Microbulbifer sp. A4B17: one gene and its partners. The protein of the gene in region 1 interacts with the protein of each later gene in a pairwise test. Links are inferred from orthologs where the notes say so. Each region holds a gene or a part of one and is shown in the gene's direction. Other genes may lie near its edges. The genes, in order: rho, yhbY and nusG.

Region 1 (4,188 bases):
TTGCCTGATAACAGCGCCGTATTACAACTGCCGCCGCTCAGTCTGTATATTCACATTCCCTGGTGTGTACGCAAATGCCCATACTGTGATTTCAACTCCCACCAGGCCGATAGAGATCGCGTTAACTCAGATTATGCCCTGCCGGAATCTGAATATGTGGAGCAGTTGCGCCTTGACCTGGTAAGCCAGCTGCCCTGGGTACAGGGGCGTAAATTGCAGTCCATATTTTTTGGCGGCGGCACACCGAGCCTGTTTTCCCCACAAGCAATTGGGAAGATCCTGGAAGGTGCCGAGCAAGTGGTCGGATTTGCGGACGATATCGAAATCACCCTGGAGGCTAACCCCGGCACTTTTGAACAGGCCAAGTTCACCGGCTACCGGGCTGTCGGGGTTAACCGCCTGTCCATTGGAGTGCAGAGTTTCGACTCCAACCAATTGCAGCAGCTGGGACGTATTCACAGCGGTGAAGAGGCCGAGAGTGCTCTGGCAATGGCGCGCCGAGCAGGCTTTGAGAATATTAACCTCGACTTGATGCACGGATTGCCCAAACAGACTGAAGAGGAAGCCCTCAATGATTTGCGTCGGGCAATTTCCCTGGCCCCAGAGCATATCTCCTGGTACCAGCTAACAATTGAGCCAAACACGGCATTTTACAGTGCGCCGCCGGTTACCCCCGGCTCGCAGATGATTGCCAGTATGCAGGGCAGTGGGCGAGAACTGCTCGCGTCGGAGGGTTATTGCCGCTACGAGGTGTCGGCTTACAGTAAATCCCAACTCGAGTCCCGCCACAATATTAACTACTGGTCTTTCGGAGACTATTTGGGTATTGGTGCCGGTGCTCATGGCAAGGTGACTCTGGTGGAAAGTGGACAAATTTTGCGCAGTCGACGTACTCGCACACCGAAGGATTACCTGTCCATTGGCAGGCAGCAACCAGGGTTGCTGCACAGCGCTTTATCTGAACCCCATACTGATCAGGTTGAGAGTGAGGATTTGCCGCTGGAGTTTCTGATGAATACCCTTCGCCTAGTGGGGGGGGTTCCCAGCGAGACTTTTACACATTACACCGGGTTGCCACTGTCTGAACTGCAAAAACAGTGGCCCACTCTGATAGCTATGGAGCTTGTGGAGTGTTTAGACGAGCGAATTGCCGCCAGTGCTTTTGGCTTTGACTATATCGATGAGGTCCTGCAGCGTTTCCTGGAACAGACGTAAGTCTGTTGGCAGGAGAGACTTGAAATCCCATTTTGCGCCCCAATTTTGAGGGCAATGGTGCATCGCAGCTGTAAAACCACTGCTGTGACCGTGAGAAGATGCGTTGGCTGTGCCCTCGCATCGAGAAACTAAAGAACAGGAATGCAATATGAGCGAGCACTCAATCATCAACGTATCTGACGCTGAATTCGAAGCAGAAGTTCTCAAAGCTGAAGGCCCTGTGCTGGTAGACTTCTGGGCACAGTGGTGCGGCCCGTGCAAGATGATCGCTCCAGTGCTGGAAGACCTGGCTGGCCACTACGGCGATAAGTTGAAGATCGTAAAAGTAGACGTTGATGCCAACAAAGAGAGCCCGGCAAAATATAATGTCCGCGGTATCCCCACACTACTGTTGTTCAAGGGTGGCAATGTAGAAGGCACTAAAGTCGGCGCATTGTCCCGCGCACAGCTGACTGAATTTATCGACAGCCAGCTGTAAGACTGTCGTTTCTATCCTGCAAAGGGGTAAATTTCTTTGCAGGATGGGAAACACCCGTTATACTGGCTGTAATTCTGAAATAGTTCAGCGGTCTTGAATTAAGTGAGACGAGCTGACAAAACGCCCCTCCACAGGGTCCCTGACCATCCCCGGTGCGTATACTCCTCGAGTTGAACTTGTTCTGATAATGCTCCATAAATTGATTATGGAGAGCATAAGTTTACTGAGTACTGTGGTCTTGGTAGAAAAAGGTACCTAGGTGTTTCGGGTAAATAGACGAGCTAATCTCTAATTATCAAACCCCTCCTCAAAATTTCAGGCGTGTCCGCGCCAAATGACAACAGAAACATTAATAAGCAATTGGTATGAATCTCTCCGAATTAAAAACCAAACCCATTGAAGAGTTGATTGAAATAGCCAAAGGCATGGGCCTGGAAAACCTGGCCCGTTCTCGCAAGCAGGATATTATTTTCAATATTCTCAAGCGACACGCCAAAAGCGGTGAAGATATTTATGGCGACGGCGTATTAGAAATCCTTCAAGACGGTTTTGGATTTTTGCGTTCTGCTGACTCCTCTTATCTCGCGGGACCGGATGATATATATGTATCTCCAAGTCAGATTCGCCGATTTAATTTACGTACGGGCGACTCAATTTCCGGAAAGATTCGCCCACCGAAAGAAGGCGAAAGATATTTTGCTTTATTAAAAGTTAACGAAATTAATTTTGACAAACCGGAAAACGCACGTAACAAAATTCTTTTCGAAAACCTCACTCCTCTCTTCCCCAACGATCGCCTCACCCTCGAGTGCGGAAACGGCTCCTCCGAAGACCTGATTGGTCGTATTATTGATCTTGTTGCTCCGATCGGAAAAGGCCAGCGCGGTTTGATTGTTGCGCCGCCGAAGGCGGGTAAAACGATTATGTTGCAAAATATGGCGCAAGCCATTACGCGCAATAATCCAGAATGCCATTTGATCGTATTGCTGATTGATGAGCGCCCTGAGGAAGTGACAGAAATGCAGCGCTCCGTGCGGGGTGAGGTTGTTGCCTCTACTTTTGATGAGCCACCGGCGCGTCACGTACAAGTAGCGGAAATGGTAATTGAAAAAGCCAAGCGCCTGGTAGAGCACAAGAAAGATGTGGTTATCTTGCTCGACTCTATCACCCGCTTGGCTCGCGCTTACAACACAACAGTTCCTAGCTCCGGTAAAGTATTAACCGGTGGTGTTGATGCCCACGCCTTAGAGCGTCCGAAGCGCTTCTTTGGTGCTGCGCGAAACATTGAAGAAGGCGGAAGTCTATCTATTATTGCTACTGCGCTTATCGATACCGGCTCGAAAATGGACGAAGTGATTTTCGAGGAGTTCAAAGGTACTGGTAATATGGAATTGCAGCTGGATCGCAAGATTGCTGAAAAACGCGTATATCCAGCCATTAATGTGCGCAGATCCGGCACTCGCCGGGAAGAGTTGTTAATGCCAGAGGGCGAGCTACAGCGCGTGTGGATTTTACGTAAGCTGTTACACGATATGGAAGATGTGGCATCGACTGAATTCCTAGTGGATAAATTGAAAGATTTCAAGACAAATGATGAATTCTTCCTATCCATGAAACGGAAATAATTGTTGTATATAAAGTTGCGTCTATAAAGGCGCTCTTTATTTACTTAAAGCAGAATAAGGCGGTTAATTGCGTCTATTACTGTTGAAAAGGCGAGCTATAAGGCATATAAAGTTCCACATTGTGGCGCTTGATATGGATTTTAGGCAACGCGCCTTACTGAATTGGCCCAGGAGTTTCTCCGAAAGGGCCAATCTCAAATGGTTAATCTGGTGGAGCTGGTTATCCATTTGTGACTGCACGACAGCCCACACACCTAGTGAGAACCTTTTGTGAATATCTATATTGGAAATCTGGCCTACGCGGTAACCTCTGACGACCTGCACGAAGCTTTCGGTGCATTCGGAGAGATCTCTCGGGCTACTGTTATCACCGACCGTGAGACTGGCCGCTCTAAAGGCTTCGGTTTCGTAGAAATGCCTAACGACGATGAAGCACGCAAAGCTATCGAAGAGATGAACGACCAGCCTATGTCTGGCCGTAACATCCGCGTTAACGAAGCTAAGCCTCGCGAAGATCGTCCGCGTCGCCCCCGCTTCTAAGCTGTTACAGGCTTATTATTTCCGCGGCTCGCAGCCCAGGCTTGCGAGCCGCGACTCCCTCCCTCCTCTCCCTGCATTCCAATTGGTGTGTTGTTACCTATCCTGCGCCTTCTGTTTTACACTGCGCTCTGGTTTATAGTCACGCCTTGTTAGCCCATGAAATATAAAGATCTACGCGACTTTATTAAGTTGCTGGAAAAGCGCGGCCTACTAAAACGAATCAAGCACCCTGTTGACCCCATTTTGGAAATGACAGAAATTTCCGATCGCGTATTGCGAGCTGAGGGGCCAGCGTTGCTGTTTGAGAGCCCGGTAGGCTTTGAGACCCCA
Region 2 (4,096 bases), 3.9 Mb from region 1 along the record:
GTTGGCCAGATCCGCACCGGAGAAACCAGGGGTTCCACGAGCAATCGTCTGCGGGTTCACCTTGTCGTCCATTGGCACTTTGCGCATATGAACCTTGAGGATCTGTTCGCGGCCGCGAATATCCGGCAGCCCGACAAATACCTGGCGGTCAAAGCGGCCTGGGCGCAGCAGGGCATGGTCCAGTACATCCGGGCGGTTGGTCGCTGCAATAACGATCACACCCTCATTACCTTCGAAACCATCCATCTCAACCAGCAGCTGGTTCAGGGTTTGCTCGCGCTCATCGTGACCGCCGCCAACGCCGGCTCCACGGTGGCGGCCAACAGCGTCGATCTCGTCGATAAAGATGATGCAGGGAGCCTGCTTCTTGGCCTGGTCAAACATATCCCGCACCCGGGAAGCGCCCACACCAACAAACATCTCAACAAAGTCAGAACCGGAGATGGAGAAGAAAGGTACTTTTGCTTCGCCGGCAATTGCTTTGGCAAGCAGGGTCTTACCGGTACCGGGAGGACCACACATCAATACGCCACGGGGGATATTGCCACCCAGTCGCTGGAACTTGGTGGGATCGCGCAGGAACTCGACCAGCTCCTGTACCTCTTCCTTAGCTTCATCTACACCGGCAACATCGGAAAAAGTTGTCTTGATCTGGTCTTCGCCCAGCAGGCGCGCCTTGCTCTTACCAAATGCCATAGGACCTGAGCGACCGCCGGCTCCGCCTTGCATTTGGCGCATAAAGAACATAAATACAGCGATAATAATCAGGATCGGGAAGCTGGCTACCAAAAGCTGCTGCCAGATACTCGGTGACTCAGGCTCGCGACCAACGAATTGCACATTGCTGCGAACCAGCTCATTGGTGAGTTCATCGTCGATAATCTGTGGCTGGATAGTCTTGAAGCGGCTGCCATCGGCTTTCTCGCCGGTGATTACCAAGCCGTCCACGATCACGTTCTTAACTTGGCCCGACTGCACATCCTGAACAAAGTCGGAGTAACTGAGAGCCTCATCCCGTGACTGCGGTTTAAAGTTTTGAAAAACCATCAGCAGTACCGCTGCGATGATCAACCACAGTACCAGGTTCTTTGCCATATCATTCAAAGGGATAGCCCTCTCGCTTTCGCAATCAAAATCCGTTCATTCCGGCAACGCCGGCCACATCAATACCGGATAAAACCAGTATAGGTGCGGGGGGTCAACAGCCTTCGCCCCCGATACAGGTATCGCTTATACCATATGGGGAGTCAGACTAGAAATACGCCGATGTTCTCAGCCCTTAAATCCTCGCGCCACCACGTATACTTCACGTGAACGGGGGCGGGAAGCGCCAGGTTTGCGAGTTACGACACTGTTGTAGCTCCCACGCAAGTCGCGGATCAACTCGTCGAAACCCTCTCCCTGGAATACCTTTGCAACAAATGCGCCACCGGGCTTAAGTACCTGCCGGGCCATATCGACCGCCAGTTCCACCAAATACATGGAGGCGGGCTGATCAACATCGCGTATCCCACTCATATTGGGGGCCATATCGGAAATCACAAGGTCTGCCAGTTCATCGCCCATGCGCTGTAACAGTTCACTGAGCACCGACTCCTCGGTAAAGTCCCCCTGGACAAAGTCCACACCGGCCAGCGGGTCCATCGGCAATATATCTGACGCCAAAACCTTGCCTTTGTGCCCTACCAACTCCATCGCTACCTGGGACCAGCCCCCTGGAGCCGCACCCAGGTCGACAACAGTCATTCCCGGCTTGAATAAGCGGTCCTTATTTTGTAGCTCCTGCAGCTTGTAGCTGGCACGGGAGCGGTAGCCCTCTTTCTGGGACTGTTTGACGTAATGGTCATTAAAATGTTCACGCAGCCAACGGTGGCTGCTCTTAGATCGGCCCATCGGGTACAATGCCTACAATCACTACAGCTTAATTGTAAGAGCGGCCACTGGCCGCGATCGGGTCCGCCGAACAAACGCTGGCGACGATCGCGGTCTGTGGCCGCTCCCACATCGAATTCCACAAAGTGGTAATGGAGTATTGTATGCCTTTAACCGCCGACCGCAAAAAAGCTCTTCGCTCTCTAGGTCACAATCTGAAACCTGTCGTGACCGTAGCCGGCAATGGGCTGAGCGAGGGGGTGATGGAAGAACTGAACCGTGCACTCGAAGACCACGAGCTGATCAAGGTCAAACTGATGATCGCCGACCGGGAAGTACGCCACCAAATCGTTGGTGAGCTTTGCGAAAAATCCTCATCCGAGCTGGTACAGGAAATCGGCAAGATTGCCCTGATTTTCCGCGCAGCGCAGAAGCCGGATATTCGCAAGTCCAACCTGCTGCGTTAAACAAAAAGGGGAGCTAATGCTCCCCTTTCTTTTCTCAACCAGTGGAAACTGGCTTACACATCACAGGCAACTCCCAAGATTCTCCATTGGACAATCGCCTCAACCAGCATTTCTCACCATTGCCGACTAGTTGAAACTTGATCGGACGCCCCATATCCCGGCCAATCAGAGCCATCTTTTTGGGATCATTCTCAATCACCAAAATAGTATTGTCCACAAACACCCTCGGGCCCAGGGTCACATTAACCCCGCCCAGCGCTTGCGAAACTGCCACCTGCAACTTGCCCTGAATCTCCGGGCTCGTTTCCTGTAACAGTGCCGGTTGTGCAGTCTCAATATTTTGCTGGGAGGAGCAGCCAAGACACATCAATGCAAAACCACAAAGTTTAGCCAAAGCTGCCATTTTCATTTTATTTCACCATTATGCGGTTACTGCGAGAGACTTCCTTGGTCACTCTCGCATTAAAAATGGGAGCATCTTCACTTTCACCTGATGTGGAGAATGCACTGGTGGAAATATCTCCACACTCTCCGGTCTCGATGTAATTCAGTGCGGTAGCAAAGCGCGCTTCATCAGCATCACCCAAGAGATTGTCAAAATCGTCACCGATCACACACCCAGGCAAATCGGCATCAGTTCCGTAATCACCATTGGGCATAAAGCCATCGGAGTAATCACCAAAGCCTTTTGCATTCACACCGGAGAACTGAATTGTGAAATAAGTGGTGCCACAATTATCCAAAGGATAAAAACCATAGGGCTTACCACAGGTAGTCTCACCTATCTGGATAACCTCGACATCAATTCCGCGCAAGCCATTGATAATGGCCTCACTGGCTGAGCAGGTATTTTCACTAGTCAGGACAAACAGCCGCGACAGGTTTAAAGTCGGCAATTCTTCCCCGTATAACGACTCATCAACAAAGCCCAGACCGGTCGAATAGAATGGAGTCCCATCCAATGGCGCTCCGGTAATTGGGTTAGTTTCCGGATGCTGATCGTTAAACTGGGCAATTTCAAATACCTGCCCCACAGTATTATCGCCTGCGATCATATAGGCTAACTCTGCAGCGATATCGAGATAACCACCGCCGTTATAGCGAAGGTCAAGCACTAACTCTTCAACAGATTCCGATTCAAGCTCAGTAACAGCATCAATCAGCTCCGCTTCCGCTGTCGCAATATGATCATTGAAAAGCATATACCCGACTTTACGGCCCGAATCTGTCACTTCAGTTTTAACATATTGAACAGGATCAGATTGCACAGGTGATGCAACCAGAGTGACAGTCTCAATCGTTGAAGAACCTAAAGGTCTTATTTCAAATACGTGGGACTCACCATCATTTTCTGGCCACATGCCGTAATTTAAGGTATCGACATCATCACCGTAGGCCAGATCAACACCGTCCACACTGATAACTTCTGCACCACGGGTCATAATATCGGGCAAATCGCCACCACTTTCCTCATCCAGATAAGCGACTACCGCTTTACGTGGTGGCGTGCTGGAGAGCAGGGCCCACTGAATACCGTAACCAACGTAAACTCCGGATTCGGTTTGTGAATACCATTCATCCGATGGAACCGTGTAATGGAATCGATCCTTTTCTCGACCGGAGGGGGTCAGTGCAAAAGTTTTCAGCTCTTCGAAATAAGCTAAAGAATCATCGAAACTAGCTGGATCCTGGTCCTCAATCTCTTCGTACCATAGGTAGAGCTCATTACTCATTGAGCGCAGCCAGTTATTCTCGTC
Region 3 (4,031 bases), 350 kb from region 1 along the record:
TGGTATGTTCCGCAGCTGACGGCCCCATGCCGCAGACTCGCGAGCACATCCTGCTTTCCCGTCAGGTAGGTGTACCTTACATCGTTGTATTCCTGAACAAAGCGGACATGGTAGACGACGAAGAGCTGCTCGAGCTGGTAGAAATGGAAGTTCGCGAACTTCTGGATCAGTACGAGTTCCCAGGTGACGACACTCCGATCATCGTTGGTTCCGCTCTGATGGCCCTGAACGGCGAAGACGACAACGAAATGGGTACTACCGCTGTTAAGAAGCTGGTAGAGACTCTGGACGAGTACATCCCTGAGCCAGAGCGCGCTGTAGATCAGCCGTTCCTGATGCCGATCGAAGACGTATTCTCTATCTCTGGCCGTGGTACTGTTGTAACTGGTCGTGTAGAGCGCGGTGTGATCAACACTGGCGACGAGATCGAAATCGTTGGTATCAAAGAAACCACCACTACTACCTGTACTGGTGTTGAAATGTTCCGCAAGCTGCTCGACGAAGGTCGTGCTGGTGAGAACATCGGCGCACTGCTGCGCGGCACCAAGCGTGACGAAGTAGAGCGTGGTCAGGTACTGGCTAAGCCGGGCTCCATCACTCCGCACACCAAGTTCGAAGCGGAAGTGTATGTACTGTCCAAGGACGAAGGTGGTCGTCACACGCCGTTCTTCAAAGGCTACCGTCCTCAGTTCTACTTCCGTACTACCGATGTAACTGGTGCGGTAGAGCTGCCGGAAGGTACTGAAATGGTAATGCCGGGCGACAACATTCAAATGGTTGTTACCCTGATCGCTCCGATCGCCATGGAAGACGGCCTGCGCTTCGCTATCCGCGAAGGTGGTCGTACCGTAGGTGCGGGCGTTGTTGCTAAGATCATTGAGTAATCTTTGATTTCTGCATCACAATATTCTATGTGGTGCACCAGGTGGGAGAGTTCCTGTAGCTCTCTCATCTTTGAGTGCGAAAGTGCTCACACTGTACAGGCCAGTAGTTCAATTGGTAGAGCACCGGTCTCCAAAACCGGGTGTTGGGGGTTCGAGTCCCTCCTGGCCTGCCATTTTTAATCACTCCGCTTAGATAAGCTTAGGGGTGTCGCAAAACCCTACTTGTCAGTGGGGCTTTTGTGTTTATGAGCGCTAAAAGATTATCTATAGTGCGCTAAGGGCTTCTTATATGAATGCTAAAACAGAAGCGAAAACCTTTCGTCTTGACGGTCTGAAGTGGTTGTTAATAGTGCTGCTGGTGGGCGGTGCTGTTGCAGGCAATTCATATTACGCCGAATTCCCTTTGTTTTACCGAGTGTTGGCAGTAACTGCCATCTGTCTGGTAGCTCTGGTTGTGGCTGTAAATACCGCCAAAGGCAATGCGTTGTGGCAACTGTTGCGCGAAGCGCAAACTGAAGTCAGGCGTGTGGTTTGGCCGACCCGCCAAGAAGCAACCCAGACCACAGCGATTGTGGTTGTTTTCGTGTTGATTATGGCGCTTATCTTGTGGGCGCTTGATTCGGCTCTGGGTTGGGCGGCTTCCAAATTTATCGGCTAAAGGTTGATACATGTCAAAGAATTGGTATGTGGTCCAGGCTTACTCGGGCTATGAGAAGCGTGTCGCCAGCTCCCTGAAAGAGCGCATTGAGCTGAACGAAATGGACCACCTGTTTGGTGAGGTCCTGGTTCCCACGGAAGAAGTGGTTGAGATGCGCGCAGGACAAAAGCGTAAGAGTGAGCGCAAGTTTTTCCCGGGCTATGTCCTGGTAGAAATGGAATTGAATGACGATACCTGGCACTTGGTGAAAGAAACTCCCCGAGTACTGGGTTTTATCGGCGGTAAGGCGGATAAGCCAGCCCCGATTACTGACCGCGAAGCGCAGGCTATCCTGAATCGCATCGACGATTCCGCCGATAAGCCCAAGCCCAAGACTCTGTTTGAACCCGGTGAAATGGTTCGGGTTATCGACGGTCCGTTTAATGATTTCAACGGTGTGGTTGAAGAGGTTAACTACGAGAAGAGTCGCTTGCGAGTGGCTGTATTGATCTTCGGACGTTCCACCCCGGTTGAACTGGAGTTCAGTCAGGTAGAGAAGACCTGATTCCAGTATAAATTTTTTGCCCCCTTTCGCCGCGAGGTGGAAGGGGGTTTTCGCGTCCCCGAAAAATGAGTTTTCATTTCGGGGTTCGGGGAGCTTGCCCTTAAACCTTATGGCTGAGTGGCAGGCGTTAATACCCAACTAGAGGAGAGCTGTAATGGCTAAGAAAGTAGAAGCTTATATCAAGCTACAAGTTAAGGCCGGCCAGGCCAACCCGAGTCCGCCCGTTGGTCCCGCACTGGGCCAGCACGGTGTGAACATCATGGAATTCTGTAAGGCGTTCAACGCCCAGACCCAGAGCCTTGAGCCTGGTCTGCCAGTTCCAGTTGTAATCTCTGTATACAACGACCGCTCTTTCACCTTCATCATGAAGTCGCCGCCCGCCGCTGTACTGCTGCGCAAGGCTGCCAAGATCAAGAGCGGTTCCGGTCGTCCGAACACTGAGAAAGTGGGTAAAGTAACCCGCGCTCAGCTGGAAGAGATCGTAGAAATGAAGAAAGCAGACCTGACTGCATCCGACTTGGACGCGGCCGTGCGCACTATCGCCGGTTCCGCTCGCAGCGCCGGTATCGAAGTGGAGGGTCTCTAAGTGGCTAAATTGAGCAAGCGTCAGCGCGTAATCGCTGAGAAAGTTGAAGCTGGTAAGGCTTACGGCATCGAAGAAGCCGTAGCTCTGCTGAAAGAGCTGTCCAACGTTAAGTTTGCAGAAACTGTAGACGCTTCTGTAAACCTGGGTATTGACCCACGTAAATCCGACCAGGCTGTTCGCGGTGCCACCACTTTGCCGCACGGTACTGGTAAAGAAGTTCGCGTAGCTGTTTTCACCCAGGGTGCTAACGCTGACGCCGCTAAAGAAGCGGGCGCTGACTTGATCGGTATGGACGAGCTGGCTGCCGACGTTAAAGCAGGCAAGATGGACTTCGACGTAGTAATCGCTTCCCCCGATGCGATGCGCGTTGTAGGTCAGCTGGGTCAAATCCTCGGCCCGCGCGGCCTGATGCCGAACCCGAAGACTGGCACTGTAACTCCAGACGTTGCTACTGCGGTTAAAAATGCCAAAGCTGGTCAGGTGCGTTTCCGCGCTGACAAAGGTGGCATTATCCACGGTGGTATCGGTAAAGTTGCTTTCGATGCGAACTCTCTGAAAGAGAACCTGGAAGCTCTGGTTGCCGACCTGAAGAAAGCCAAGCCGGCTTCTGCAAAAGGTGTATATCTGAAGAAGATCACCCTGAGCACCACTATGGGCCCGGGTCTGGTTATCGATCAGTCTTCCTTGAACATCTAAATATCACTGCGGGGTGTGATCACCTCTCAGTAAATCGAACTTTGGGGTCCACCTGAATGCTTTGGCAGAAGGTGGGCCGTCAAAGACCGTAGGTGTCAGGTGCGTTGAGGTTTAGCGTGTCTGGCTTAATCCGAACTTCGGCCAGGTTGGCCATTGAGAGGTTCGAGCCTACGCAGACGGTGTCGCCCAAACCAGTATTTTTACTGGATTTGAGCTTTATGCACCGGAACGGATCGGACGTTTAAGTCCGGTTTTTTTCAAATCCAGGAGTGACACTATGGCTATTGGACTCGAAGACAAGAAAGCGATTGTCGCAGATGTCCAGCAAGCTGCTGAAAGTGCTCTGTCTGCGGTTGTTGCGGATTCCCGCGGCGTAACCGTGAATGACATGACCACTCTGCGCAAAGAGGCTCGCGAGAACGGCGTTTGGTTGAAAGTCGTCCGCAATACTCTGGCGCGTCGCGCTCTGGCAGGTACCGAATACGAATGTCTGACTGACAAATTCGTAGGTCCTAGCATCATTGCATTCTCTAACGAACACCCAGGTGCCGGCGCGCGCATCCTGAGCCAGTTCGCTAAAGGCAATGACAAGCTGGAACTGAAAGGTGCTGCCTTCGAAGGCGCGATCACCGACGTCGCATTGTTGGCAAGCCTGCCGACTTA

What was found.
Region 2: the proteins of rho (region 1) and yhbY interact in binary tests that used the Escherichia coli proteins (3 or more experiments, as listed by UniProt). The link is inferred for Microbulbifer sp. A4B17 from one-to-one orthologs.
Region 3: the proteins of rho (region 1) and nusG interact in binary tests that used the Escherichia coli proteins (3 or more experiments, as listed by UniProt). The link is inferred for Microbulbifer sp. A4B17 from one-to-one orthologs.

The regions. Positions count from the first base shown.
Region 1 is NZ_CP029064.1:242,282-246,469, forward strand. Bases 1,199-4,188 are described here. They hold rho (transcription termination factor Rho), read left to right. Parts: upstream 1,199-2,058; coding sequence 2,059-3,318; downstream 3,319-4,188. Other genes in these bases: hemW (radical SAM family heme chaperone HemW), read left to right, coding at 1,199-1,215; trxA (thioredoxin TrxA), read left to right, coding at 1,364-1,693; BTJ40_RS01205 (RNA-binding protein), read left to right, coding at 3,589-3,858; ubiD (4-hydroxy-3-polyprenylbenzoate decarboxylase), read left to right, coding at 4,015-4,188. Also shown: rdgB (RdgB/HAM1 family non-canonical purine NTP pyrophosphatase), read left to right, coding at 1-8; more of hemW, read left to right, coding at 1-1,198. UniProt on the Escherichia coli protein: Facilitates transcription termination by a mechanism that involves Rho binding to the nascent RNA, activation of Rho's RNA-dependent ATPase activity, and release of the mRNA from the DNA template.
Region 2 is NZ_CP029064.1:4,127,773-4,131,868, forward strand. The notes cover bases 790-3,687. They hold yhbY (ribosome assembly RNA-binding protein YhbY), read left to right. Parts: upstream 790-2,036; coding sequence 2,037-2,339; downstream 2,340-3,687. Other genes in these bases: ftsH (ATP-dependent zinc metalloprotease FtsH), read right to left, coding at 790-1,095; rlmE (23S rRNA (uridine(2552)-2'-O)-methyltransferase RlmE), read right to left, coding at 1,273-1,893; BTJ40_RS18215 (hypothetical protein), read right to left, coding at 2,374-2,748; BTJ40_RS18220 (S41 family peptidase), read right to left, coding at 2,750-3,687. Outside these bases: more of ftsH, read right to left, coding at 1-789; more of BTJ40_RS18220, read right to left, coding at 3,688-4,096.
Region 3 is NZ_CP029064.1:588,779-592,809, forward strand. Bases 487-3,319 are described here. They hold nusG (transcription termination/antitermination protein NusG), read left to right. Parts: upstream 487-1,552; coding sequence 1,553-2,086; downstream 2,087-3,319. Other genes in these bases: tuf (elongation factor Tu), read left to right, coding at 487-884; secE (preprotein translocase subunit SecE), read left to right, coding at 1,174-1,542; rplK (50S ribosomal protein L11), read left to right, coding at 2,241-2,672; rplA (50S ribosomal protein L1), read left to right, coding at 2,673-3,319. Also shown: more of tuf, read left to right, coding at 1-486; more of rplA, read left to right, coding at 3,320-3,368; rplJ (50S ribosomal protein L10), read left to right, coding at 3,646-4,031. UniProt on the Escherichia coli protein: Part of the processive rRNA transcription and antitermination complex (rrnTAC). The complex forms an RNA-chaperone ring around the RNA exit tunnel of RNA polymerase (RNAP).